4 regions of the Streptomyces sp. NBC_00237 genome follow, and region 1 is predicted to be linked to each of the others. Evidence: riboswitches for the same ligand, from Rfam matches in the RefSeq annotation. Region 1 holds a riboswitch; each other region holds the start of a gene.
The links. Region 1 has a riboswitch for cobalamin ahead of OG897_RS19445 (CoA-acylating methylmalonate-semialdehyde dehydrogenase). Riboswitches for the same ligand answer to the same signal wherever they lie in the genome.

Region 1 (7,041 bases):
TCCGCCTGCGTGACCTCGCTCAGTGACGCGGGCCGCCAGCGCGGGCGACGGTCCTTGTCGATCACCTGCGCGCGGATGCCCTCCACGAGGTCGTACGACGTCAGAGCGGCGCAGGAGACCCGGTACTCCTGCTCCAGGACCCTTTCCAGGGGGCCCAGTTCACGCGCCCCGCGCAGGGCCGTGAGCGTCACCTTCAGGGCGGTGGGCGACTTGGTGGCGAGCGTGTCCGCGGCCTCCGCCGCCGCCCGCGAGCCGTGGGCGCGCAGCCGGGACACGATCTCCTCGACGGTGTCGGCGCTGTAGCAGGCGTCGATCCAGTGCTGGTGCTCGGCGAGTTCGCCGGGTGGTGCCTGTCGGACGAAGGACGTGAGGACGTTACGGACCGGCCGCAGCGCCAGGTCCTGCCGCAGCCGAGGCAGATCCGCCTGCGGTACGAAGTGGTCGGCGAGACCGCACAACAGAGCGTCCCGCGCGCCCAGTTGGACCCCGGCGAGCGCCACATGCGTGCCCAGCTCGCCGGGTGCCAGGGCGAGCAGGTAGGTGCCGCCGACGTCGGGCACGAAGCCGATCCCGGTCTCCGGCATGGCGATGCGAGAGCGTTCCGAAACGATACGGACACTTCCGTGCGCACTCACGCCAACGCCGCCGCCCATCACGATGCCGTCCATCAGGGCGACGTACGGCTTCGGGTAGCGCGCGATCCGGGAGTTGAGCCGGTACTCGTCCCGCCAGAAGGCGGCAGAGGCACTTCCCGGCGTACCGCCCGACGCACTCGCCCCGGCCCCCTCAGACCCCCGGGAATCCCCGGAACGTGCGTCCTCATAGATGCTGCGGATGTCTCCTCCCGCGCACAGCCCCCGCTCCCCCGCCCCCGTGAGCACCACCGTCTCGACGGCCGGATCGCGCTCCCCTGCGGTCAGCGCCGCGTCGAGGGCCCGTACCATCTCGTGGTTCAGGGCGTTCAGGGCGCGGGGGCGGTTGAGTACCAAGGTGGCCGCCCGCCCCTCCCGACCGCACAGAACAGCGTCCCCGGAGGCGTCCACGGGGCTCGCCGCCCGGCTTACCGGGCTCACCGGAACGCCTCCGTCAGCCCGCGGGCCACGATGACGCGCATGATCTCGTTGGTTCCTTCCAGGATCTGGTGGACCCGGAGGTCACGGACGATCTTCTCGACGCCGTACTCGGTCACGTAGCCGTAGCCGCCGTGCAGTTGCAGGGCGCGGTCGGCGACGGAGTATCCGGTGTCGGTGGCGAAGCGTTTCGCCATCGCGCAGAGCTGTGGGGCCGCCGGGTCGCCCCGGTCCGTCGCCCCGGCCGCCTGCTGCACCAGCGAGCGGGCGGCGGCGAGTTCCGTCGCCATGTCCGCCAGCCGGAACTGGAGCGCGGAGGAGTCGAGCAGCCGCCCTCCGAAGGCTTTCCGGTCGGCGAGGTACGTGAGGCTCTGGTGGAGGGCACTGCGGGCACCGCCCAGCGAGCAGGCGGCGATGCCGAGCCGCCCGCCGTTCAGGGCGTTCATGGCGATGCGGAAGCCGTCGCCGACGCGCCCGAGCAACCGGTCGGCGCGGACGCGCACGCCGTCCAGGACGACTTGGCGGGTGGGCTGCGCGTTCCAGCCCATCTTCGTCTCGTTCGGCCCGAAGGAGAGTCCGGGGTCGTCCTTGTCGACGAGGAACGCGGAGATGCCGCCCGCCCCTTCGCCGCCGGTGCGCGCCATCACGACGTACACCTGCGATACGCCCGCCCCGGAGATGAACTGCTTCACCCCGGTGAGGACGAAGTCGTCGCCGTCGCGCTCCGCGCGGGTGGTGAGGGCAGCGGCGTCGGAGCCCGCGCCCGGTTCGGTGAGGCAGTAGCTGCCGAGGTCCTCCATGGAGCACAGCCGGGGCAGCAGACGTGCTCGCTGTTCCCCGGAGCCGTACGCGTCAATCATCCAGGCGACCATGTTGTGGATGGAGAGGTAGCCCGCGACGGACGGGCAGCCGGAGGCCAGTGCCTCGAAGATCAGGACTCCGTCGGAGCGGCCGAGGCCGCTGCCGCCGACGTCCTCGCGGACGTACACCCCGCCGAGCCCGAGCCCTGCGGCCTTGCGCAGCACGTCGACGGGGAAGTGCTTGTCCTGGTCCCAGCGGACGGCGTACGGGGCCAGCTGGTCCTGGGCGAAGTCCAACGTCGTCTCCACGAGGGCCTGTTGGTCCTCCGACAGTACGGCTGAGGTCGTCATGGCGCTCATCCCATGGTCGGGATCGTGAAGCTCGCGCCCTCCTTGGCCCCGGAGGGCCAGCGCGAGGTGACGGTCTTCGTACGGGTGTAGAAGCGGATGGCGTCGGGCCCGTGCTGATTGAGGTCGCCGAAGCCGGACCGCTTCCAGCCGCCGAAGGTGTGATAGGCGACGGGCACCGGGATGGGCACGTTGACGCCGACCATGCCGGTGTTGACGCGGCGGGTGAAGTCGCGGGCGGTGTCGCCGTCGCGGGTGAAGATGGCGACACCGTTTCCGTACGGGTGCTCGCTGGGCAGCCGCAGCGCCTCCTCGTAGTTCTCGGCGCGTACGACGCAGAGCACGGGCCCGAAGATCTCCTCCCGGTAGATGCGCATCTTCGGGGAGACCCGGTCGAAGAGGGAGGCTCCGGCGAAGAAGCCGTTCTCGTGTCCCGGGAGCATGAAGTCCCGTCCGTCGACGACGAGTTCCGCCCCTTCCACGACCCCGATGTCGACATAGCGGCGCACCCACTCCTGCGCGTCCTTGCTGACGAGGGGCCCGAAGTCGGCCTCGGGATCGTCGGAGCGTCCGATCCGGAGGGCTCCGACACGTTCCTTGAGCGCCGCGACGAGCCGGTCCGCGGTCTCCTCGCCGACCGGCACGGCCACGGAGATCGCCATGCAGCGCTCCCCCGCCGATCCGTAACCCGCGCCGACGAGGGCGTCGACGGCCTGGTCGAGGTCGGCGTCCGGCATCACGATCATGTGGTTCTTGGCACCGCCGAAGCACTGGGCGCGCTTGCCGTGGGCGGCCGCGGTGGCGTACAGGTGCGCGGCGACCGGGGTGGAGCCGACGAAGCCGAGCGCGCCGACGCGAGGATCTTCCAGGAGGGTGTCGACGGCTTCCTTGCCGCCGTTGACCACGTTGAGGACACCGGGCGGCAGCCCGGCCTCCAGGAAGAGTTCCGCAAGCCGCAGGGGTACGGAGGGGTCCCGCTCCGAGGGTTTGAGGATGAAGGCGTTTCCGCAGGCGAGGGCGGGTGCGGCCTTCCACAGCGGGATCATCGCGGGGAAGTTGAAGGGGGTGATTCCGGCGACGACGCCGATCGGGGAGCGCAGCGAGTGGACGTCGATGCCGGTGCCCGCGTTGTCGGTGAACTCACCCTTGAGGAGATGGGGAATCCCGGCTGCGAACTCCACTACCTCCAGGCCGCGTTGGAGGTCACCGTGCGCGTCGGCGACGGTCTTGCCGTGCTCGGACGACAGCAGCCGGGCGAGGGAGTCGCGCTCCTCTTCGACGAGCTGGAGGAAGCGCAGCAGGACGCGGGCGCGCCGCTGGGGGTTCCAACCGGCCCATTCGTGCTGGGCGTTGACGGCATCGGTGATGGCGGCCTCGGTGTCGGCGCGGCCCGCGAGGGGCACGCGCGCCTGCACCGTGCCGTCGTTGGGGTCGTACACGTCGCCGAAGAGGCCGGAGGTGCCGACGGTGTGCTTGCCGCCGACGAAGTGGGTGAGTTCTCGGACCATGGAGTGCCTGCTCTCGTCAGGTGAGATCCGGGGGAGGGCACGGCGGACCGCCGACGGGCGCACGGGTGCGTGCGGTGCCGGTGGACGCCGTGGGACAGGGGACGACGGGACCGCGTACGGGGCGATGCGCGCGCGGGGAGGCGCGGGCGGGTCCCTCGTACGGGTTTCGAAGTCCTATGAGCGCAGGGTGAGTTGAGTGCGCCCCGCCGGATCACCAGGGTCGTGGGTACAAACCGGTGCCATGCGTGTCTGCTCCATCCTCGTGGAAAACACGGAACGTTCCGCGGCCGGTATCCTGACTCCCGGATCTCCGCGTGCCGCCCGCCTTCCCGACCGGCCCCTCAGGGCCTCGTCAGTGGCGAGTGGTGACAGCACACTCCCCGGTCACAGTGGCGGGACCGTGCCGGATTCACACCGGCTTCCCTGCACCGCGGACCTTGTCCCACGACGATATAGTTGGACGTCCTAGTAAGTCCACCCCCCACCTTCCGCCACTAACTCCCCTCACCTGTAAGCCCGTTCTCCGCTCACAGTCGAGGCAGGACGGGCCACCGCAGACCCCAACAAGGGTGACCCGTGTGGCGGTTCGGGAGAACTCCCGTCCGAACCGTGGTGGTCTTCTGATCGTTTGGTAGGCATCCTGTTCGATCATGGGTGGCACAGTGGGCGTCCGCTCGGGGTGGGCCGTGGCGAGGAGAAGGCGCGTGCTGGAGATAGCAGGGGTCGGGGCGGCGGAGGAGCGGGTCTACCGCCTCTTGGTGGAAGTACGGGGTGCGGGCGTGGACGAGATCGTCCAACGGCTCCACATCCGGGAACGCGAGGCGGCGTTGCTTCTGTCCTCCCTGCACGACAAAGGTCTGGTCGGACGGCTGCCGGGCGACGGCGGCATGCGGTACGTACCCGTCCCGCCGGACGTGGCGCTGCAGCCCCTGCTGGCGCGCGGCCAGGAAGCGCTGGAGTGGGCGCGGCGCGGAATGGAACAGCTCGCCGAGGAGTACCGGGCGGACGGTCGGCGCCATGACGCCGGGCAACTGGTCGAGGTGATCACTGGCAGCGGCGCCATCCGCCAGCAGTTGCGCCAACTCGCCTACGGGGCCCGCAGTGACCTGCGGTGGTTCTGCAAAGCCGATCCGGTGGCACTGCGCGCCCAGGACAACGACGAGGAGTTCGAGCTGCTCGCTCAGGGCATCCGCTACGAGGCGATCTACGAACGGGCCTGCCTGGAGCAACCCGGCATGGTCGACAACGTTGCCCAGGGCATCCGCGCCGGTGAAGCGGCCCGCGCCACCAGCACACTGCCCGTGCGCATGGTGATCGTGGACAGTTCCGTCGCCGTCTGCCCGCTGATGCCGGGCGGCGCGACCGCCGCCCGGGGCGAGCCGACCGCCGCCGTCATCCGCAGCAGCAGTCTCCTGGACGCCCTCGTCGCCCTGTTCGACATCCAGTGGGCGGCGGGGACCCCGCTGCACGTCACCGAGGAGGGCGTACTGGCCGACTTCGCCGGCGGCATGGGACCGGGCGCCCGTCTCGCTGACGACGAACGCTATCTGCTCTCGCTGGTCGTCGCGGGCGTGGCGGACAAGTCGATCGCCAGCCAGCTGGGTGTCAGTCACCGCACGGTGCAGCGCCGGATCACCGCACTGATGCAGCGGGCGGGCGCGACGTCGCGTACGCAGCTGGTGTGGCAGGCGGCGCGGCGCGACTGGCTGTCGTAGCGCGACCGGCACTGCCTTAGGACGTACGGCTGCCTTAGGACGTACGGCTGTCTAGGACGTACGGAAGCCGCGGCCGGGGGGTGGTCGCGGCTTCCGGACCTCGCGTACTACCTCAGCGCGTACGCCCGCTCGATCTCCTGCCTCACCTCATTGCCCGCGTCGTCCCAGGCGCGGACCCGCAGCGTGACGTACCCGCTGGTGCGGGCGGTCGAGGGGTGGGTGACCCGGACGCGGTAGGCGCCGTCGCCCCGTCCGGAGGTCTTCGCCGCCTGCCAGTGCCCGCCGTCGTCGTACGAGACGGACACCTCCATGCCCTTCACGGAACGGCCCGTCAGACCGTCCTGGTGGCGGGCGCTCACTCCGAAGACGAAGGACCCGGAGCCGGGGGCGGAGCCCCGGAGGTCGGTGGCCACGTCGTAGTCGAGCTGGAGGAGGGGAAGCAGGGACTGCTTGCCCTCGGCCGGGCGAGGGCCGGTGAACGACCAGCGGGTGCTGGTGGCCCGCGAGAGGGTGCCCTCGGGGCTGGTGCGCTGCACGTCGAGGTCCAACTGGTAACGGCCGTCGTCCCCGCCCGCGGGGAAGACGCCCCACGCCCGGGGGCCTTCGGCGAGGACCTTGCCGTCGTGACGCAGTACGGCGCGGGTCTCGTCGGGGTAGGGGGTACCGGCGTCCTTGCGGGGCAGGGCGTAGCCGTAGTGGCCGGAGGCGGTGTCGGCGAACTCGGGTATGCCGATGGTCAGTTGGCCGCCCTTGCGGAGGGCGAGTCCTTCGACGCCTCGGGGGATCGCCGGGCGTACCACGGGGGCGTACCAGCTCTCCGTGACGTGCTCACCGGGCCGGTAGGTGCGCAGGGGGCCGAGCATGCCCGTCCCCAGTGCCTGAAACGCCCAGGTGTTGCGGGGGTTGACCCAGTGCAGCCACCGGGTGTCGGCGGGACCGCTCAGGTACTCCGTCCGCGCCTGCCCGGTGCGGACGTACCGGGACCGCAGGGCGAGGGCCGTTTCCTCCCACGGACGCCAGGACTCCAGGTTCTCCGCGACGTACCGTGCCCCGCTCGTGGCCGGGTAGCGCGAGGTCACGGTGGCCGTGTTCCTCGGCCCGACCTGGTGGACCACGCGCTCGGGAACGCGCTGCTCGGAGAGCTGTACGACGTCGTAGAGGTAGGGGCTCTCCGGGGTCCCCTTCAACTCCAGCCCGGTGCCCGGCACGCGCAGCCGCTGCGCGGTGGCGTGGGAGGCGTACAGCCCGATCGCCGGCAGCCGCTGGCTCACCGGCTGCCAGGGCGTGGCCGCGTACCTGTTGCCCCCGGCGGTGGTGACGGCGGCCGCGGCTCCGGCGCGGGCGGCCGAGGTCACCGCCTCGTCGTACTCCGACCCTTCCAGTTCCACGAGCACCGCCGCTCCTCGGACGTCCACGCCCCGTGCGCGCAGCGCGTCGTAGTCCTCGGTGCGTCCGCGACCGGCGTCGACGACCCGCAGGCGTCGTACCCCTTCCACGGCGGGAGAGTTGTGGAGCAGGCGGACGGGGACACCGGCCGCGGCGGTGGCGGAGACCGCACGTGCGCCGAGCATCGGTGCGGCCAGCTGCCAGCGCGAGGAGA
Region 2 (7,041 bases), on a different contig from region 1:
CTCGTGTCCGGAGCAGGCACGAACCGGCGCCCGGAAGCCACTGCCACCTCCCGCAGGAACGCCCGCCGGAATCCGTCGCTCTCCAGCGACCCGTGCCAGTGGGTGCCCCACACCGCCCCCACCCGGCACCCGTCCAGGCTGTGTCCATCGTCATCAGAGATGAACCCTTCCCCGCCCAGCACTTCCGCCACCCCGTGATGGATCTCGTAACCCTCCACCGGCTCGCCCAGCGCCGAACCCACCGGCCGTGCGAGGGTCTTCTCACGGGCGAACCTCACCCGCACCGGCAGCAGCCCGAGCCCCTCGACGACCCCGGCCCGCGACTCCACCTCGTCCTCGATCAGTTCGCCCAGCAGCTGGTAGCCGCCGCAGATCCCCAGCACCGGCAGCCCCTCGGCGGCCCGCCGTGCCAACGCGTCGGCGAGTCCCCGTTCGCGCAGCCACTCCAGCGCCCGGACCGTGCCCCGCGTTCCCGGCACGACCACCAGGTCCGCGTCCGCGAGCTCCTCCGCCCGGTCCACGAAGCGGACGACCACGCCGGGCTCCGCCGCCAGCGCGTCCACGTCCGTGAAGTTCGACATCAGCGGCACCGCGCACACCGCGACCCGCAGCACGTCCTCGCCGACCGGCGGCGCGACCACGGACTCCCGGACCGCGCCCCGCAGCGACACCCGCAGCCCGTCCTCCTCGTCGATGCCCAGCCCGTGGGCGAAGGGCAGCACGCCGTACGTCTTGCGCCCGGTGAGGTCCTCCAGCATGTCCAACCCGGGCTCCAGCAGCGACACATCGCCCCGGAACTTGTTCACCAGGTAGCCCGCGACCAGCCGCTGGTCCTCCTTCGCCAGCAGCGCCGTCGTCCCGAAGAACGACGCGAAGACCCCGCCCCGGTCGATGTCCCCGACTACCACCACCGGGAAGTTCGCGGCCCGGGCGATCCCCATGTTGACGATGTCGGTCCGCCGCAGATTGATCTCGGCGGGACTCCCCGCCCCCTCGCAGATCACCGCGTCGTAACTCGCGCGCAGCTCCGCCAGGCACTCCGTGACCGTCCCGAGCAGCGCCTCCCGGTGCCCGCCCTGGACCCCCTTCCCGTACGTCTTCCCGCCCGCCGTGCCGAAGAAGCCGCGCGCGCTCATCTCGCCCACGGGCTTGCCGAGCAGCACCACCTGGCTCGACTTGTCGCTGCCGGGCTTGAGCAGGACGGGGTTCATGAGAGCGGTCGGCTCGACCCGCGCCGCCTGCGCCTGCATCGCCTGCGCGCGGCCGATCTCCGCGCCCTCCCGCGTCACGAACGAGTTCAGCGACATGTTCTGCGCCTTGAACGGGGCGACCTTCACCCCCTGCCGCACCAGCCACCGGCAGATCCCCGCCGTGACCACGCTCTTGCCCGCGTCCGACGTGGTTCCCGCGACCAGCAGTCCGCCGCCGCTCATGATGTACGCCCCTTCAGCACGGACGCCGCCAGCCGCCCCGCCGCACACGCGGCCAGCGCCAGCACGCCCACCCGGCGCGACAGCCGCACCGCACGTTCGATGTCGGGCACGGCCACCGGCCGCCCGCTCTCCCCGTTGAGCACCGCCCGGTGCTCCACCCGGCCCGCGTACGACAGCGTTCCGCCGAGCCGCACGCCCAGCGCGCCCGCGAAGGACGCCTCGACCGGGCCCGCGTTGGGGCTCGGGTGGGCGGCGGCGTCCGCACGCCAGGCCCGCAGGGCGCCCCGGGTGTCGTCCCCGGCCAGCACCGCGAGCGCCGCCGTCAGGCGTGCCCCCGGCCAGCCCGCCACGTCGTCCAGGCGTGCCGAGGCCCACCCGTACCGGCGGTGGCGCGCCGACTTGTGCCCGACCATCGCGTCCAGCGTGTTCACGGCCCGGAACGCGACGAGGCCCGGCACGCCCCCGACCGCACCCCACACCAGCGCGCCCACCACCGCGTCCGAGGTGTTCTCGGCGACGGACTCGACCACGGCACGCGCCATCTGCTGGCCGTCCAGGGCCTGCGGGTCGCGCCCGCACAGGTGCGGCAGGCGTTCGCGGGCCAGCTCCAGGTCCCCGGCGGCCAGCGCCCCGCCGATCGCACGGGCCTCGCGGCCCAGTGACGTACCGCCGACGACGGACCACGTGGCGGCGGCCGTCAACGCGACGGAGGCGGCGGGGGAGCGGCGTACCAGACGGGAGGTGACGGCGGCGGCCGTGGCCGCCCCGCCGACGCAGACCAGGGTGTGCAGCACGCCCCGTCCCCGGTCGTCGCGCCACAGGACCTTCTCGACGGCTCCGGCGGCACGCCCGAAGGCGGCGACGGGATGGCCGTGACGGGGGTCGCCGAAGACGGCGTCACCGAGCATCCCGAGAGCCGCACCGACGGCGAATGTGTACGGGGGCATGACAACGGAACCGCGTGTACCGCAGCCGGGCATGGCGACGTGTCCTTAACTCAGGGTCCGCGCCCTGCGTTCGACGTGACGAGCGGCTGGGAGTTCCTGGCTTCCGTACGGCTCTCGCGAGCCGCACGGTGACAGTGGCGGGACCGCGCCGGATTCGCACCGGCTTCCTCTCCATGCCGCCGTAATGGCTCCGGCAGTCCACCACGCCCCGCGAACAACCGTCAACCTGGGGTTGACCTGCGGGAGGCCGGTGTGCGGAGGCCCACAGGGGGTCGCCGAGGGGTCCACGGGGGCGCACGCAGAACCGCCCCGCGCACGGGGCGCGGGGCGGTTCTGTGAAGCGGGGGTGGAGCGCCGGTCAGGCGACGATCAGGAAGATGCCGTACGCCACGGCCGCCGCGCACAGCGCGAAGCAGGCGTACGCGCCCGTGCGCGCCATGGCCGCCGAGCCGCCCGAAGCGGTGGCGCTCTCCTGCTTGGCGAGGCCCACGATGCCGAGGGTGAACAGGCCCACCAGAGCGATGGTGGCCACGAGGCTGACACCGAAGACGGTGCCGAGAGCTGCCCAGTCGATGTTCATGCGATTGCGTCCTTAGACCCTTGGGCCCTCAGACCGACGCGGCCGGGCGGGCCGGTTCGGCGGGGGAGTGGATGGTGGCCTTCAAGTCGCCGGTGGCCGCGTGGGTGGCGTCGGACGGGAAGACACCGGCCGGGGGCGGGGTGACCGCGGCCATGGCGGTGGTGACGACACCCGCGGGCTCGGCCGGGGCGAGCGGGGCGGCCGGGCCCTGCAGGTCGTCGGCGGTGACGTTGGTGTGGTCGACCGGCTTGCGGCGGGACAGCGTCCAGATCACGCCGGAGCCCGCGACCAGCAGGACCGCGACGGCGGCGACGCCCCACGTGCCCTGACCGGTGAGGAACTCGGCGGCCGCGGCGACCGCGCCGGCGGCCGGCAGCGTCAGGCCCCAGGCGACGAACATCCGGGTCGCGGTCGACCAGCGGACCACGCCGCCCTTCGGCGCGAGGCCCGAGCCCATCACGGAGCCGGAGCAGACCTGGGTGGTGGAGAGGGAGAAGCCGAGGTGCGAGGAGGCCAGGATGACCGTCGCGGCACCGGTCTGGGCGGCGAAGCCCTGCGGCGGCTTGAGGTCGGTGAGGCCCTTGCCCATGGTGCGGATGATGCGCCAGCCGCCGAGGTAGGTGCCGAGCGCGATGGCGACACCGGCCGAGACGATGACCCACAGCGGGGGGTTCGCGCCGGGGGCCAGCACGTTGCCGGTGACCAGGGCCAGGGTGATGACACCCATGGTCTTCTGCGCGTCGTTGGTGCCGTGCGCGAGGGAGACGAGACCGGCGGAGGCGATCTGGCCCGCGCGGTAGCCCTTCGCGGTGGCCTTCTCGTCGGTCTTGGACGCCAGCTTGAAGGTGAGCTTCGTGGCGAAGTACGCGGCGAGACCGGCGACGATCGGCGCGGCGATCGCGGGCAGCAGCACCTTGGTGATGACGACGCTGCCGTTGACGCCGGAGGCGCCCACCGACATCAGGGTGGCGCCGATGAGGCCGCCGAAGAGTGCGTGGGAGGAACTGGACGGCAGGCCGATCAGCCAGGTGAACAGATTCCAGAGGATGGCGCCGACCAGTGCCGCGAAGATCACTTCCGTCGTGATGCCGCTTTCGTTGATCAGCCCCCCGGAGATCGTCTTCGCGACCTCCACGGAGAGGAAAGCACCAACGAGGTTCAGCACGGCGGACATGGCCACCGCCGTCTTGGGCTTGAGTGCGCCGGTCGAGATGGTGGTCGCCATCGCGTTGGCAGTGTCGTGGAAACCGTTCGTGAAGTCGAACACGAGAGCGGTCACGATCACGATTCCGAGAAGGAGCGTGATGTGTTCCATTTACCCAGGCAATCGTTTGAGGTCAGTGGCTGTTGGAACGTAAGCAACCTGAGTGAACGGAAGATGAACTGGGCGGGGCGTCCCGGTGACCCGAAATGCCGTGCCGCCGTTCCGGTTTTCACCGGAACGGCGGCACGGGCGGGTTCTCCCTAGGGACGTCTGGGGGCGCCCGGGGCCGTCAACGCCGCGTGAAGGCGCTCAGCCTGCCGTGCGACCCGTTGAAGAGATTCTGGTCACCCGGAAGTGCGCCCCGGGCGTTGTCGAACTGCCAGATCGTCCAGTACGACCAGCCCGCGGGCAGCGGACCCGGCGAGGAGTTGTAGCGCGCCAGCCACAGGGCGTGGTTCCGGCCGAACGCCGTGCTCCTGCCGGTGCACTCGTTCCACCAGAGCGTGGTCGTGTAGATCACCGGACGGCGGCCCGTCCTGCGGCGCACCTCGTCGCTGAAGGACGTGATCCAGGTCCGCATCTGGGCGGGCTTCAGCCCGTAGCACTTGTTCCGCTTGTTGATCTTCCGGTACGGGTTGTTCTCCAGGTCGACCGCGGGCGGCAGGGTCTTCCCGTCGTTCCGCCAGCCCCCTCCGTTGCGTACGAAGAAGGCCGCCTGGGTCCTGCCCGACGACTGGTGCGGCAGCGCGAAGTGATAGGCGCCGCGCTTGATGCCGGCCTTGCGGGAGCCGTTGTACTGCTGGGCGAAGTGCGGATTGCGGTAGGTGTGGGACTCGGTGGCCTTGACGTAGACGAAGGTCGCACCTTTCTTCTTCGCCCTCCTCCAGTCCACGTTCTTCTGGTGGCCGGAGACGTCGTGGCCGCGCGGCTGGGCGGCGGCCTCGGCCGGACCGCTCAGCAGGACCGTCGTGCCCAGGGTGAGGGCGGCGGTGGTGACGGCCGTGGCGGACAGGGCTCGGGCGCGGACGCGTCGGGCGCGGGCGCGGACGCGCCGGAGGAGCGGTTTGTGATCACGGGCCATGATTCCCCCCCGGAATGGCTACGTGCATGACAAATCTGGGCAGAGGCTACTGGAAGATCCGGAAACTCCGGTCGATCTCCGGCCAATTCCACCGGGGGCGGTGTGCGGACGGTCTGCCGGGCTTACGGAGCCGGGGCCTCCGGGCTACAGTGCGCGCCCGCCCTGCCCGCCGGGTGCCCGGCCCCCGGCCGGTCCTGCCCGCCGGATGCCCGGCTGGCAGGATGCGGGGCATGACGACACGGGTGACGGACGCGGTGACGGCGGCATGGCGGGACCTGGTGGACACGGCCCTGCGGTCGGTCGCCGACGGGCTGGTCGTCGGGACCTCCGGGAACGTCTCGGTGCGGGTCGGCGACGACCTGATCCTGGTCACCCCGAGCGGTGTGCCCTACCACCGGCTCACCGCGGACGACGTGACCGGCGTGCACCCCTCCGGCCGCCGGATCCTCGGCGACCTCGTCCCCACCAGCGAACTCCCCCTGCACCTCGCGGTGTACCGCGACACGGACGCCCGGGCCGTCGTGCACACCCACGCGGTGCACGCCACCGCCGTCTCGACCCTCGTGGACCGGCTGCCCCTCATCCACTACATGGCCGCCGCGATGGGGGGCCGGATACGTACGGCGCCCTATGCGACGTACGGGACCGAGGAGTTGGCCGAGAACGCCCTCCTGGCCCTCCGCGACCGCACGGGATGCCTCCTCCGCAACCACGGGACCCTCACGTACGGAGACACCCTCGCCCGGGCCTACGACCGCACGGCCCAGCTGGAATGGATGTGCCGGCTCTGGCTGACGGCCTCCTCGGTCCCCGGCCACTCCCCAACCCTCCTCTCCGAGGCGGAACTCGACCTGGCCGCGGAACGCCTGCGCGGCTACGGGCAGACGGGATGACCCGCCACCCCCGCCCCGCTTCCGCCCAGCCCCCTTGGGCGGCGGGGCCGCCCCCCGGGGGCGGGACGGGCGGGCAAGGGGGCGGCCCCTCTCGCTCCGGGCCCACCCCGGAGCACCCCCGCCCCACCCCGGTCCCGCCTCACCGGGCGAAGAGGCCCCGCCCCACCCTCAGGGCCCCGCCCACTGGCAGTACCGCCCCCCGCTACCGACACTGAAACCGTGCACCCGGCCAAAGCAACGGCAGCAGCCGTCACCACACTCATAGCCCTCGGCGCAGCCACGATCGCCGCCGCCCGACACGCCGGCGACGCCGCGCTCAACGCGCCCCCCGGCCGCCCCCTCCCCGGCGACCCCCGCGTGACCGTGCACGCCACGGCCCCCGGACAGGTCACCCTGACCAGGGGGCTCGCCACGCTCAGGCCGGGGGTGTACGCCCTGGAGGGCGACGGCGTCCACGCGGTGGTCGGACCCGTACTGGAGGCCGCCCCGCACGAGCCCGACACCGTCGTGCGCCGCCTGGAGAGGGTGACCCGGGGCTCCCTGGAGCCCGGCGCCCGCCTCCACCTCACCCCGTACGTCCACAGCGGCGACCCCGGCAGCGCCCTCGGCCTGGACTTCGCCCACGTCGACGTCATGGGCGAGCTGGGCGCCCTGCCCGCCTGGTTCGTCCCGGGCACCCGGACCACCACCTGGGTGATCGCCGTGCACGGCCTCGGAGCCACCCGCGAGCACCCGCTGAACGTCCTGGAGTTCCTGCACCGCTTCCGGCTGCCGGTGCTGGACCTCGCCTACCGCGGCGACCCCGGCGCGCCCCGCTCCCCGGACGGCCTCGGCCACCTCGGCGACTCCGAGTGGCGCGACCTGGACGCCGCGATCCGGCACGCCGTCCGCGAGGGCGCACAG
Region 3 (7,041 bases), 890 kb from region 1:
GCGGGGAGGGTGGTGGGGGCCGCGACCGAGGCGCTCTGCGAGCCCGCGGCGCGGGCGATCCGGGTGGCGGGGCGCGAGCGCAGGTAGTACGTCGTCTTCAGGCCCTTCTTCCAGGCGTACGCGTACATCGAGCTGAGCTTGCCGATGGTGGGCGTTTCCAGGAAGAGGTTCAGGGACTGGGACTGGTCGAGGTACGGGGTGCGGGCCGCGGCCATGTCGATCAGGCCGCGCTGCGGGATCTCCCAGGCGGTGCGGTACAGGTCGCGGACCTCGGCCGGGATCCAGTTGAAGCCCTGGACGGAGCCGGACGCGTCGCGCAGGGCCTCGCGGGTCTGGGCGTCCCAGACGCCGAGCTCCTTGAGGTCGCGGACCAGGTAGGAGTTCACCTGGAGGAACTCGCCGGAGAGGGTCTCGCGCTTGAAGAGGTTGGAGACCTGCGGCTCGATGCACTCGTACACGCCCGCGATGGACGCGATGGTGGCCGTCGGGGCGATGGCCAGGAGGAGCGAGTTGCGCATGCCGGTCTTGGCGATGCGGGCGCGCAGGGCGTCCCAGCGCTCGGGCCAGGCGGACTCGACGCCGTAGTGGTCGGGGTGCAGCACGCCTCGGGCGGTGCGGGTCTTCTCCCAGGCGGGGAAGGAGCCCGCGCGCTCGGCGAGGTCGCAGGACGCCTCGTACGCCGCGAGCATGATCCGCTCGGCGATACGAGTGGAGAGCGCGGCCGCCTCCGGGGAGTCGAAGGGGAGCTTCAGCTTGAAGAAGACGTCCTGGAGGCCCATCGCGCCCAGGCCGACCGGGCGCCACTTGGAGTTGGAGTTCCCGGCCTGCTCGGTCGGGTAGAAGTTGATGTCCACGACGCGGTCGAGGAAGGTGACGGCGGTGCGGACGGTCTGGTCCAGGCGGTCCCAGTCGATCTCGCCGTCGGCGAGGACGAAGGCGCCCATGTTGACCGAGCCGAGGTTACAGACAGCCGTCTCGCCGTCGTTGGTGACTTCGAGGATCTCGGTGCACAGGTTGGAGGAGTGGACCGTGTGGCCCGGCTCCGCCGTCTGGTTGGCGGTGCGGTTGGAGGCGTCCTTGAACGTCATCCAGCCGTTGCCGGTCTGCGCGAGGGTGCGCATCATGCGGCCGTACAGCTCGCGGGCCGACATCGACTTCTTGGCGAGACCGGCGGCCTCGGCCTTGCGGTAGGCGGCGTCGAACTCGTCGCCCCACAGGTCCACCAGCTCGGGGACGTCGGCGGGGGAGAACAGCGACCACTGGCCGTCCTGGTCCACGCGGCGCATGAACTCGTCCGGGATCCAGTGGGCGAGGTTCAGGTTGTGGGTGCGGCGGGCGTCCTCGCCCGTGTTGTCGCGGAGCTCCAGGAACTCCTCGATGTCCGCGTGCCAGGTCTCCAGGTAGACCGCCGCTGCGCCCTTGCGGCGGCCGCCCTGGTTGACGGCCGCGACGGAGGCGTCGAGCGTCTTCAGGAACGGCACGATGCCGTTGGAGTGGCCGTTGGTGCCCCGGATCAGGGAGCCGCGGGCGCGGATGCGCGAGTACGAGAGGCCGATGCCGCCCGCGTGCTTGGAGAGGCGCGCGACCTGGTGGTAGCGGTCGTAGATCGAGTCCAGTTCGTCCATCGGGGAGTCGAGGAGGTAGCAGGACGACATCTGCGGGTGGCGGGTGCCGGAGTTGAAGAGCGTCGGCGAGGACGGGAGGTAGTCCAGGCGGCTCATCAGGCGGTACAGGGAGGCGACCTCGGCGAGAGCCCGCTCGCTGTCGTCCTCGGCGAGGCCGGAGGCCACGCGCAGCATGAAGTGCTGCGGGGTCTCGACGACCTGGCGGGTGATGGGGTGGCGCAGCAGGTAGCGGCCGTAGACCGTGCGCAGGCCGAAGTACTCGAAGCGGTCGTCGCCTTCGAGGTCGATCAGCTCGTCGAGCGCCGCCGCGTGCTTCGCGACGAAGTCGGCCGTACGGTCCGCGATGAGCCCTTCGCGGTGACCGACGGCGACGGACTCGGAGAAGCAGCCCACGCCCTGGGTGGCCGCCTCGTCCCGGATCGTACGGGCGAGCAGGCGAGCGGCGAGGCGCGAGTACGCGGGGTCCTCGGAGATGAGTCCTGCGGCGGCCTCGGTGGCGAGCTCCCGGAGCTCGGCGGCGTCCGAGCGCGCGTTGCGCCCCCGCAGGGCGGCGGCGGCGACCCGGCCGGGGTCGGTGTCGGTCAGGTCGGCGGTCAGGTCGGTCAGGGTGCGCAGCAGCGCGGTACCCGGAGCGTCCTGGTTCTCAGCCTGACTCTGCTCGGCGATGGCCGGATCGACTGGCGCGATGGTCACGTGGGGGCTCTCCCTCGCTCGGCGCGGGGCCACGAGGCGGGGAGCGGGGGCGCGCGAGCACACGTCAGCCCCGAAAAGGGCGTACGTCGCCTGGCGTCCACCGGCCCAACCGCGAGGCCCGGACGTATCGGAATCCGGCTCGGTCGAGCCGGATCGGCCGTCGGCAGGTCCTCGGACTTGGCGGTGCGCAAAAGCGCACATGACACACCGTTGCGGGACAGTTCCGGATTCTCACCGGATTCCCCTGCGGCGACAGCGAGGACGAGCATACATGTGGTGGGTCCCCGTTGGGGAACCCACCACATGTTGTGTCGCGTGCCGACCACGCGGCCCGGTTTTCGCGGGTTACAGGGCCTTTTCGTACGTCAGGAGCCCCAGTCCCGGCACCGGTTCCCAGTCCCGTTCCGGCGTCCGTACGAAGCCGAGGCGCTCGTAGATCCGGTGCGCGCCGCGCATCGCGGGCTGGGTCGACATCACCAGCCGTACGACCCCTTCCGTGGCCTGTGCGCGGGCGATGCAGGCCCGTACGAGCGAGGCGCCCGCCCCTCGGCCCCGACCGGCGTGCGCGACCGCGAGCATGCGGAATTCGGCCTCGTCGGCCTGAGCGATGTCCTGGAGGGGGCTGCCCTGGGGAGCATAGGTGACGGTGCCCAGGAGAGTCCCGTCGGCGTCCACGGCGACGAGCAGTTCGGCCTTCTCGGCGCGGGTCGCGGCGTCGCGCAGGACGGTCAGGTACGGGTCCTGGGGGCCGCCGGAGAGGAGGTCGTCGCCGAGGTAGGCGCCGGCGGTGATGTCGCCCACTTCGGGGTATTCGGCGGGTTCGGCGGTGCGGACGCGGATGTCTTTTCGGGCAAGCACAGTCATGCCCGGCAGTGTGCAACGGCGAAGGCCCGGCGTCCCACCCCGTATCGAGGGGCGGAACACCGGGCCGTACACGTCCGTGAGCGGAGGGATCCGATCCGCTCAGCAGCAGCGGAAGCCGTCCCGGGGGTCGCCCTCGCGGGCGTCGGTGCGGCTGCGCTCGAAGGCGCGGCGGGTCATCACGGGGGCGTCCGGATCGTGCGACCTGGCGTGGGCGACGTACCGGTCGTACGTCGCCTCGCCGGTCAGCTCGCGTACGAACAGGCGCAGGCGGGACAGCCGGTGCCGCAGGCCCGCGGTGCTCAGTGCGTCCTTCGGCGCCCCCGTGCTCATGCCTTGCTCGCCTCCTTGACCGAGCCGCCCTCGGGCCCGATTCCGGCTGCCGCCAGCTCCGCCTTCTCCTCCTTGGTGGCGAAGAGCGAGGCGGGCGCGACGATCTTCGACTCGACGTACGGGGTCTCGCTGAGCCTGACCCCCGCCGGGTTGCGGATCGCCTTGAGGCAGGCGCGGCACGCCTCGAAGAGGACGACCACGATCAGTACGGCGAAGAGGACGGAAAGGATGCCGTCGACCGTGGAGTTGGTGACGATGGTCTCCATCTGGTCGCGGTTCTTGGCGAGTCCGACCTTGTCGAGGCCCTTGTCCAGGGCGCTCTGGTAGACGTCGCGCTGGGCGAAGAAGCCCACCCTCGGGTCGGCGGAGAAGATCTTCTGCCAGCTCGCGGTGAGGGTGACCGCGACGTCCCAGAGGAGTGGGATCGCCGTCACCCAGGCGTACTTGAGCCGCCCGGACTTGATGAGCAGGGTGGTGCAGACGGCGAGCGCGACGGCGGCCAGGAGCTGGTTGGCGATGCCGAAGAGGGGGAAGAGCTGGTTGATGCCGCCGAGCGGGTCGTGCACGCCGACCCACAGGAAGTAGCCCCAGGCGATGACGACGATGGCGCTGGCGATCCAGACGCCGGGCTTCCAACTGACGTTCTTGAACGGCTTGTAGACGTTGCCGAGCATGTCCTGGAGCATGAACCGGCCCACGCGGGTGCCCGCGTCGAGCGTCGTGAGGATGAACAGCGCCTCGAACATGATGGCGAAGTGGTACCAGAACGCCTTCATCGCGGTCCCGCCGAAGGCCGCCGAGAAGATCTCCGAGAGGCCGAGTGCGAAGGTCGGGGCGCCGCCCGTACGGTGCAGCAGGCTGGCCTCCTCGACGTCCTTGGCGGCCTGCGCCAGGTCGGCGGGGGAGATGGTGAACCCGAGGTTCCCGACCGCCGTGGACGCCGCCTGCACGGTGTCGCCGACCAGGCCGGCGGGCGAGTTGATGGCGAAGTACAGCCCCGGGTCGATGATGCAGGCGGCGATCAGCGCCATGATCGCGACGAACGACTCGATCAGCATGGAGCCGTAGCCGATCGTCCGGATCTGCGTCTCCTTCTGGATCATCTTCGGGGTGGTGCCCGAGGAGATCAGCGAGTGGAAGCCGGAGAGCGCGCCGCACGCGATGGTGATGAACACGAACGGGAACAGCGAACCGGCGAAGACCGGCCCCGTGCCGCTGGTCGCGAACTTGGTGATGCCGTCCATCTTCAGCGTCGGCAGCGCGATCAGCACGCCCACCGCGAGCAGGCCGATCGTGCCGACCTTCATGAAGGTGGAGAGGTAGTCGCGCGGGGCGAGCAGCAGCCACACGGGCAGCACCGACGCGAGGAAGCCGTAGATCACCATCCAGATGACCAGCGTGCCCGGCTCCAGGGTGAACGTCTCGGCCCACGAGGACTCGGCGACCCAGCCGCCCGAGACGATCGCGAGCAGCAGCAGGGCGACGCCGATGAGCGAGACCTCGGTGACCCGGCCCGGACGCAGGATGCGCAGGTAGATGCCCATGAAGAGGGCGATCGGGATGGTCATGCCGATGGAGAAGACGCCCCAGGGGGACTCGGCGAGCGCGTTCACGATGATCAGGGCGAGCACGGCGAGCAGGATGATCATGATCGCGAACACGGCGATGAGCGCCGCCGCGCCGCCGACCGCGCCGATCTCGTCCCGCGCGATCTGGCCGAGCGAACGGCCGTTGCGGCGGGTGGAGAAGAACAGCGTGACCATGTCCTGGACGGCGCCCGCGAAGATGACGCCCGCGACGATCCAGATCGTGCCGGGCAGGTAGCCCATCTGGGCCGCCAGCACGGGCCCGACCAGCGGGCCCGCGCCCGCGATGGCCGCGAAGTGGTGGCCGAAGAGGACGCGGCGGTCGGTGGGGTGGAAGTCCACGCCGTCGTTGTTGAGTTCGGCGGGGGTGGCGCGGGTCTTGTCGACCTTGAGCACCCGGTTGGCGATGAACTTCGAGTAGAAGCGGTACGCGATGGCGTACGAGCCGAGGGCCGCGGCCAGCATCCAGGCCGCGGAGACGTCCTCGCCCCGGGAGAGCGCGAGGACCGCCCAGCCGACGGCGCCGACGAGTCCGACGAGGCTCCAGATCACTACGGACTTGGGCGTCGGCCTCCGCCGGGCGGGAGCCGGGGGAGCCCCGGCCTGCTCGGTCTCGGCTGTCGGTCTCGGCTCTGCCATGGCGATCCGTCCCCTCGCGCGATCTTTACAGTCGTAACGTGCGCGAAATCTAGGGGGTGTGACCGTGCCGTGTAACCCCCTGTCCGTATATCGGTACGGAAACGGGGCGACCACCGCAGGTCAGTGGGGGTACCAATGGCAACTTGCCGGTGCCCCGTTGGGGGTGCGGGGCTGCGTTCCTGTGCGGCTTCGCCGCGCTCTCTGTCGCTGGGGCTGCGGAGCATGCCCTCAGGGGCGCGGGGAACTGCGCGGCCAGCCCCCACGCACCCGCACGTCCGACCCCCAAGCCTCGCGAGTTTAGGTGAAGGATGGGGTCTCCCCTGCTCGAACGAAGTTGAGAGCTTGGGGAAGGGTCTGGGGCGGCCCGCCGCAGGCGCACTGGGGTGCGGCGCACCTATGGGGCGGGGTAACGGCGGGCGGCTCCGGGGTGGGCCCGGAGCGAGGGGGGCCGCCCCCTTGCCCGCCCGTTCCGCCCCCGGGGGGCGGCCCCGCCGCCCAAGGGGGCTGGGGAGGCGGAGGCGGAGGGGGTGGGCCCCGCCGCCCGAGGGGGTTCGAAGGGGCGGGGGGACTGTCGCCAGGAGGGGGGCGGGAGTCGGGGGTGTTAGTCCTGGGGGCGTTGGAGGCGGGCTACGAATTTGTAGCGGTCGCCCCGGTACACCGAGCGGACCCACTCCACCGGCTCCCCGCCCCTGTCGAGGGAGTGGCGCGAAAGCATCAGCATCGGCAGGCCGACGTCCGTGCCGAGCAGCCCCGCCTCGCGCGGGGTGGCGAGGGAGGTCTCGATGGTCTCCTCGGCCTCCGACAGCCGTACGTCGTAGACCTCGGCGAGGGCCGTGTAGAGCGAGGTGTACTTCACCAGGGAGCGGCGCAGGGCCGGAAATCGCTTGGCGGACAGGTGAGTTGTCTCGATCGCCATCGGCTCGCCGCTCGCCAGACGCAGACGCTCGATGCGCAGGACGCGCCCACCGGTGGTGATGTCGAGCAGCCCGGCGAGGGTGTCGTCCGCGGTGACGTACCCGATGTCCAGGAGCTGCGAGGTGGGTTCGAGGCCCTGGGCCCTCATGTCCTCGGTGTACGAGGTGAGTTGGAGGGACTGCGAGACCTTCGGCTTGGCGACGAAGGTGCCCTTGCCCTGGATGCGCTCCAGGCGTCCCTCGACCACCAGTTCCTGGAGGGCCTGGCGGACGGTGGTGCGGGAGGTGTCGAACTCGGCGGCGAGGGTGCGCTCCGGGGGCACCGGGGTGCCCGGGGGGAGAGTTTCGGTCATGTCGAGCAGGTGCCGCTTGAGGCGGTAGTACTTCGGC
Region 4 (7,041 bases), on a different contig from region 1:
CCCCGAGGGCCTCGAACTCCTGGCACGGCTGGGCCCCGCACGCGTCCGCCGTCACAACAGCACGCTCGTGTCGTACGGGGCCGAGCTCCTCGCCCGCATCCCCGGCGTGGTCCCGCTGCCGTACGACGACCGCCTGCCGATGCGCTCCCTGCGGCTGCCTCCCGGGTTCGCCAGGACGTCGCAGGAGTCGACCGCACTCCGCGAGGAGATCGCGGGCCGCCTGGGCTTCCGCGTCCTGATCTGGCCCTGGCCGGGCGGCGGCGGAATCCGCATCAGTGGCCAGATCTACAACACTCCGAAGGAGTACGAAACCCTGGCATCGGCCCTGGGCACACTCCTCGGCACCCCCTGATCTCAGGACGCCGGGGCCTCGGCCTCCGATCGGGCTCGGCCGGTCGAGCACGGAGGTCACCGAGGAGCTCTCCCTTTCCGTCGCCCCGGCCACGTCGCACCGCTTCGCTGAGCGCGGACCCCTCTCGCCGCAACTCGGCACGGCCACCTCTTGACCCTGCATGGTCCAGACCAATAGCGTCCGCACATGCGACGAAGACTCCTGAAAGGGTCGGCTCTCATAGCCGCCGCCTGCGTCACTTCGCTCCTCGCCACACTGGCCCCCTCCGCCGCTGCCGCCCCGGCAGCGACGGAGGATTCGGCTGCCGCCTCCGCCCAGCAGGCGGGGCACGGCGACAAGCCGGCCCTCCGCCGGGTCGGCTACTTCACCCAGTGGGGCGTCTACGGCCGCGACTACCAGGTCCAGGACCTGGACACCAGCGGCACCGCAGCCCGCCTCACCCACCTCAACTACGCCTTCGGCAACGTCGACAAGGGCGGCAAGTGCTTCCTCACGCCCGTCCCGGGCGAGAGCGACCCGTGGGCCGACTACCAGCGCCCGCTGGACGCCGCGACCTCCGTCGACGGCACGGCCGACACCGACACCCAGGCCCTGGCCGGGAACTTCAACCAGATCAAGGAGCTGAAGGCCAAGCACAAGGGCCTCAAGGCCCTTGTCTCCCTCGGCGGTTGGAGCTGGTCGACGCACTTCTCCGACGCCGCCCTCACCCCCGCTTCCCGCAAGGCCCTCGTCTCCTCCTGCATCGACCTCTACATCAAGGGCAACCTGCCCAAGGACGGGGCACGCGGCGGCGACGGAGCGGCCGACGGGGTCTTCGACGGCATCGACATCGACTGGGAGTGGCCGGGTTCCGCCGGTGACACCGACACCGTCTACCGGCCCGAGGACAAGCAGAACTTCACCGCCCTGGTGAAGGAGTTCCGCAACCAGCTCGACGCGTACGGCAAGCAGAAGCGCAAGCACTACGAGCTGTCCGCGTTCGTGCCGACCGCCGACGAGAAGATCGACGCGGGCTTCGAGGTCCGCAAGATCATGAAGGACTTCGACTTCGTCAACCTCCAGGGCTACGACTTCCACGTCAGCGGCGAGAAGAAGACCGCCCAGCAGTCGGCACTCTTCGCCCGGAACGACTTCAGCGTGCACGGCACGGTGGAGTCCTGGCTGAAGCGCGGCGCCCCCGCCCGCAAGCTGGTCGTCGGCATGCCGTTCTACGGTCAGGGCTGGACCGGCGTCACCGGCGGCGGCAACGGCCTCGGCAAGCCCGCGACCGGCCCCGCCCCCGCCAAGTGGGCAGCGGGTTACGCGGACTACAAGGAGCTCAAGCCCCTCGTGCAGCAGGGCAAGTTCGAGGTCCACCGCGACCTGCTCGCCGGACACGCCTGGCTGTTCGACGGCACGACCCTGTGGACGTACGACGACCCGCTGGTCCTCGCCACGAAGGGCGCGTACGTACGGGCCCGGGGGCTCGGCGGCGTGATGGCCTGGTCGCTGGACGCGGACACCGAGGACGGCGAGCTGTACCGGGCACTGGACCGGAGCCTCGGCCGACGCTGACCGCCTTCAGCAGGCGCAACTCGTCCACCACGGGCGGCCCGCACCAGGGCCGCCCGTTCGTCGTGCCCGCACCAGGACCGAAGCCCGGCAGACGGCACGCCCCACCCTGAACTAGTGTGTCTGGTGCAACTGGTTCGCCCTGCCCGCCAGGCAGGCGCGTCGTAAGAGGGAACCCGGTGGGAATCCGGGACTGCCCCGCAGCGGTGAGTGGGAACGACAGCCGTCATACGCACTGGGTCCTGACGGACCTGGGAAGCGACGGCCGGTAGGTGTCTGCCAGACGGATCGGCAGGCGTGCCCGCGAGTCCGAAGACCTGCCCGTCGCCCGTACGTGACCCATCGCGTACGGACAATCCCGGTGACCTCGTGGGCGGGTCGGCGTACACATCAGGCGGAGGACCGCACCCGTAACGGGTGCCGTCCGGTCTCCGCCCGATCTCGTCATCCCTTCGCGCCCGTGTCGTCCTCCGGGATTCTCAGGAGTCATCTCGCGAAGGAGATTTCCGTGACAAGTTCCGTGACCGATTCCGCGACAAGTTCCGTGACACCTTCCGTGGCGTCGAGTTCCACGACCTCGAAGTCCGCAGCCGGGGCAGCACGGGCCACCGTGTACGGCTATCCCCGCCAGGGCCGGAACCGCGAACTCAAGAAGGCGATCGAGGGCTACTGGAAGGGCAAGGTCACCGCCGACGCCCTGAAGGAGACCGCCCGGGCCCTGCGCCGCACGAACTGGGAGCAGTTGGCCGAGGCGGGCCTCCACGAGGTGCCCACCGGCGACTTCTCGTACTACGACCACGTCCTGGACACCAGCGTCATGGTCGGCGCGATCCCCGCCCGCCACCGCGAGGCCGTCGCCACCGGCTCCCTCGACGGCTACTTCGCCATGGCACGCGGAAACCAGGACGTCGCACCGCTCGAAATGACCAAGTGGTTCGACACCAACTACCACTACCTGGTACCCGAGCTGGGGCCGGACACCGTCTTCACGGCAGACTCCACCAAGCAGGTCGGCGAGCTCGCCGAAGCCCTCGGTCTCGGCCTCACCGCACGCCCGGTACTGGTCGGCCCCATCACGTACCTCCTCCTGGCGAAGCCCGCCCCGGGGGTGGCCGCCGACTTCGAACCGCTCACCCTCCTCGACCGCCTCCTCCCCGTGTACGCCGAAGTCCTCGCGGACCTGCGGGCCGCCGGGGCCGAGTGGGTGCAGCTCGACGAGCCCGCCCTGGTCCAGGACCGCACCCCTGCCGAACTGAACGCCACCGCCCGCGCGTACCGCGACCTCGGTTCGCTCACCGACCGGCCGCAACTCCTCCTCGCCTCCTACTTCGACCGTCTCGGTGACGCGCTGCCCGTCCTCGCCAAGGCACCGGTCGAGGGCCTCGCGCTCGACTTCACGGAGTCCGCCGCCGCCAACCTCGACGCGCTGGCCGCCGTCGGCGGCCTGCCCGGCAAGCGCCTGGTCGCGGGCGTCGTCGACGGCCGCAACATCTGGATCAACGACTTCGAGAAGTCCCTCACCACCCTGGGCACCCTCCTCGGCCTCGCCGACCGCGTCGACGTGGCCGCCTCCTGCTCCCTCCTGCACGTTCCCCTCGACGCTTCCGCCGAGCGCGACGTCAACCGGGAGATCCGGCGCTGGCTGGCCTTCGCCCGGCAGAAGACGACGGAGATCGTCACGCTCGCCAGGGGACTCACCCAGGGAACGTCCGCCATCGCCGCCGAACTGGCCGCGAACCGGGCCGACTTGGCCTCCCGTGCCAACTCCCCCATCACCCGCGACCCGGCCGTCCGGGCCCGCGTGGACGCCGTCACCGACGCGGACGGCCGCCGCTCCGCCCCGTACGAGCAGCGGACGGCAGCCCAGCGCACCCACCTGAACCTCCCGCTCCTCCCCACCACCACCATCGGGTCCTTCCCCCAGACCACGGAACTCCGCACCGCCCGCGCCGACCTGCGCGCCGGACGGATCGACACGGCGGGCTACGAGGAGCGGATCGCGTCCGAGATCCGCGATGTCCTCGCCTTCCAGGAGAAGGCCGGAATCGACGTCCTGGTGCACGGCGAGCCCGAGCGCAACGACATGGTGCAGTACTTCGCCGAACAGCTCACCGGCTACCTGGCGACCCAGCACGGCTGGGTCCAGTCGTACGGCACCCGCTACGTCCGGCCGCCCGTCCTCGCGGGCGACATCTCGCGCCCCGAGCCGATGACCGTACGCTGGACGTCGTACGCGAACTCGCTCACGGACCGACCGGTGAAGGGCATGCTGACCGGCCCGGTGACGATGCTCGCCTGGTCCTTCGTACGGGACGACCAGCCGCTCGGCGACACCGCACGCCAGGTCGCGCTCGCCCTGCGCGACGAGGTCAACGACCTGGAGGCGGCCGGGACTTCCGTCATCCAGGTCGACGAACCCGCCCTGCGCGAAACGCTCCCGCTGCGCGCCGCCGACCACGCCTCCTACCTCGGCTGGGCGACGGAGTCCTTCCGCCTCACGACCAGCGGCGTACGCCCGGACACCCAGATCCACACCCACATGTGCTACGCCGAGTTCGGTGACATCGTGCAGGCCATCGACGACCTCGACGCGGACGTGATCAGCCTGGAGGCGGCCCGCTCGCACATGCAGGTGGCCCGCGAACTCGCCGAGCACGGCTACCCCCGCGAGGCGGGTCCCGGCGTCTACGACATCCACTCCCCGCGCATCCCCTCCGCCGAGGAGGCGGCGGCCCTGCTCCGCAAGGGACTTGAGGCGATCCCGCCCCAGCGGCTGTGGGTCAATCCGGACTGCGGCCTGAAGACCCGGGGCTGGCCGGAGACGCGCGCGTCGCTGGAGAACCTGGTGACGGCGGCTCGTACCGTACGGGGTGAACTGAACTAATTCGTGGGCGAGTCGGCCGGAGGGGACTGCGGGTGGTCACGCCCCCTCCGGCCGACGCTTCCCGTCCGTGCCCAAGTCCGCCCGCCCCAGCACTTCGGCGCATCCCCGCCGGGCCCCGGGGCTCAGCAGCTCCCCGAACCGGTGGAAGAGAACGAGGAGTTGAGGCCCGTGACGTTCCCGGAACGCGGCATCGACCCGTGCGATGTCGAGTTCGTTGGCGGCGGTGAGTTCCGCGAAGTCCCGCTTCTCCTGGAGGGCGGGGACCCGGCTGAGACCGGTGAAGCGGTCCGTGAAGCGCATGCCGGGATCGGCGAACACCGGATACACGGCCTGCCGGTCACAGCTCGCGTAGAAGTAGACGACGGCCTCGGCCTCGGAACCGGCCGCGTCCCTCAGCCGTACCCGCTGATCGAGCGGGAGCAGGGCGGCGGCGAAGCCGTCGGTGCCGTACGCCGCATGGCACAGGCCCGCGATCCGGAGCGCGGGCCGAGCCCCCCACTCGGCAAGCTGCCCCCGTACGCGGTCGAGGTGGGCGAGGAGGGTGCCGCCGGGGTGGGGAAGAGTGGCCGCACCCTGCTCGTGCAGGAGTCGGCACACGGCACGTTCGGCGTCGTGTCTCATCGGCAGCTTCCCTCCCGGACATCACCACGTCACGGCTCGCGCACGAATCGGTCGGCACCCGACCGGCCCCGCCCACCGTCTAGAACAGTCCGCGGAACCGGCCGGGTTGCCGCCTCGGGCCCTGCGAGAAATCGTCCCTCGCCCCCAACCCCCAGTCAATCCTAGGGTTTCCTCACCACCTCCCAAGCTGTAGCTTCACCTTCCATGACCCTCGACGACCTCCGCGTCTTCGTCGCCGTGTGCCGCACCGGCAGTCTCAGCGCCGTCGCCCGCGAGCTGTCCTGCACGCAGTCCGCGGTGAGCCAGCACGTCAAGCGCCTGGAGCGCGAAACCGGCCTCGCCCTCCTGGAACGCCTTCCGCGCGGGGTGGAGCCCACACCGGCGGGCAGGCTCCTGAACGCCGCGGCGGCGGGCAGCCTGGGCGACATCGATCACGCCGTACGCCGACTGCGCGAACTGGCGCGCGGCGAGGGCGGTTCGATACGGATCACCACCGGCGGGACCACGGTCCGGCACTTCATGTCCGAGGCCGTGGTCGACTTTCGCCAGCAATTCCCCGGTGTCAGACTTGAGTTCAGGACGGCTACCTCCAGCCGGGACTGCTTCGACGCGCTCCTCGCGGGCGGCCTCGACCTGGCCTGGATCACCTTGGGGGAGCCCGTCCGGAGCATCGAGCAGCGTCCCGTAGTCGCTCTCCCCTGGGTGCTGGCCGTCGCCACGGACGACCCCATCGCCGCCAAGTCCACGGTGACCACAGCCGACTTGAAGGACATCCGCCTGATCGCCCTGCCCGAGAACACCACTTCCCGCTCCCGCCTGGACGCCTGGTTCACGACGTCCGGCATCGAGCCCGTCTCGGACACCAGCGTCGCCGACTGGGACACCGCGATCCTGCTCGCCGAACTCGGCCTGGGCCACGCCGTCGTCCCCGACCTCCCCGCCTGGCACGGCCCCGCCCACCCCCGGCTGCGTCTGATCCCGCTCCCCGAGCTGCCTCCGCTCCGCACGGGCTGGGCGGTCCGCCGCTGGGAGGCGCTGCCCCCACTGGCGCGGGCCTTCGCGGACACGGTGGAGGAGAGCTGCGCACGCACCTTCCCCACCGGGCCCGACCGCGCGTCATGAGGGTCAGTCCCCCCTGATCTCCGCGTGCGCCAAGAGGAACTCCGTCGCCCGCGCGATGGTCTCCGCCGAGGTGGCGTACACCGCCCCGGACTCCTCCTCCGACCGGTCCGCCCCGGTGGCCGCGTACCACCACGCATGGGCGTCCGGGTCGTGATGAATGACGGCGCTGCCCCCCGCGTACGCGAGCGGAACGGACTCCCCGGCGGACCTCTTCACCACCGCGTGCGGCCACTTCAGTCGAGCCGACTGCCGCTTCAACCCGCCCCAGGCCGAACCCAGTTGGACGTACGTTGCCCCACTCCGCCCCGCTGCCGTCGCCGCGCTCTCCGCCAGCCGGTCGACGGACTGCTTGGCCTCGTACAGCGCACGCAGCATCGCCAGCTGCACGTCGGGCGCGGCCATGAGCACGGGATCGAACTCCTTCCCGGCGGCCCGGTAGGCGGCGGCGCGCGTCGAGATGCCCCGCGCGAGCGCACGGACGGCGTCGAGCACCTTGTCGTCCATGGCCAGC

Region 2: it holds a riboswitch for cobalamin, as region 1 does, so the genes downstream of both, OG897_RS11285 (cobalamin biosynthesis protein) here and OG897_RS19445 (CoA-acylating methylmalonate-semialdehyde dehydrogenase) in region 1, are expected to answer to the same signal.
Region 3: it holds a riboswitch for cobalamin, as region 1 does, so the genes downstream of both, OG897_RS23055 (ribonucleoside-diphosphate reductase subunit alpha) here and OG897_RS19445 (CoA-acylating methylmalonate-semialdehyde dehydrogenase) in region 1, are expected to answer to the same signal.
Region 4: it holds a riboswitch for cobalamin, as region 1 does, so the genes downstream of both, metE (5-methyltetrahydropteroyltriglutamate--homocysteine S-methyltransferase) here and OG897_RS19445 (CoA-acylating methylmalonate-semialdehyde dehydrogenase) in region 1, are expected to answer to the same signal.

What each region holds. Positions count from the first base shown of each region.
Region 1 covers NZ_JAPEMT010000002.1:1,201,926-1,208,966, forward strand. The annotation lists gene OG897_RS19435 (enoyl-CoA hydratase/isomerase family protein) at 1-1,043, opposite strand, end outside; gene OG897_RS19440 (acyl-CoA dehydrogenase family protein) at 1,070-2,230, opposite strand; gene OG897_RS19445 (CoA-acylating methylmalonate-semialdehyde dehydrogenase) at 2,227-3,726, opposite strand; cobalamin riboswitch at 3,994-4,181, opposite strand; gene OG897_RS19450 (helix-turn-helix transcriptional regulator) at 4,431-5,441, shown strand; gene OG897_RS19455 (S8 family serine peptidase) at 5,549-7,041, opposite strand, start outside.
Region 2 covers NZ_JAPEMT010000001.1:2,556,770-2,563,810, forward strand. The annotation lists gene OG897_RS11280 (cobyric acid synthase) at 1-1,433, opposite strand, end outside; gene OG897_RS11285 (cobalamin biosynthesis protein) at 1,430-2,380, opposite strand; cobalamin riboswitch at 2,451-2,590, opposite strand; gene OG897_RS11290 (hypothetical protein) at 2,739-2,960, opposite strand; gene OG897_RS11295 (inorganic phosphate transporter) at 2,989-4,275, opposite strand; gene OG897_RS11300 (lysozyme) at 4,454-5,245, opposite strand; gene OG897_RS11305 (class II aldolase/adducin family protein) at 5,476-6,138, shown strand; gene OG897_RS11310 (alpha/beta hydrolase) at 6,358-7,041, shown strand, end outside.
Region 3 covers NZ_JAPEMT010000002.1:2,095,695-2,102,735, reverse strand. The annotation lists gene OG897_RS23055 (ribonucleoside-diphosphate reductase subunit alpha) at 1-2,318, opposite strand, end outside; cobalamin riboswitch at 2,463-2,604, opposite strand; gene OG897_RS23050 (GNAT family N-acetyltransferase) at 2,664-3,182, opposite strand; gene OG897_RS23045 (YbdD/YjiX family protein) at 3,282-3,512, opposite strand; gene OG897_RS23040 (carbon starvation CstA family protein) at 3,509-5,737, opposite strand; gene OG897_RS23035 (GntR family transcriptional regulator) at 6,339-7,041, opposite strand, start outside.
Region 4 covers NZ_JAPEMT010000003.1:77,897-84,937, reverse strand. The annotation lists gene OG897_RS27270 (aminotransferase class V-fold PLP-dependent enzyme) at 1-352, shown strand, start outside; gene OG897_RS27265 (glycoside hydrolase family 18 protein) at 539-1,906, shown strand; cobalamin riboswitch at 2,020-2,243, shown strand; gene metE (5-methyltetrahydropteroyltriglutamate--homocysteine S-methyltransferase) at 2,460-4,787, shown strand; gene OG897_RS27255 (DUF6817 domain-containing protein) at 4,824-5,408, opposite strand; gene OG897_RS27250 (LysR family transcriptional regulator) at 5,613-6,530, shown strand; gene OG897_RS27245 (hypothetical protein) at 6,534-7,041, opposite strand, start outside.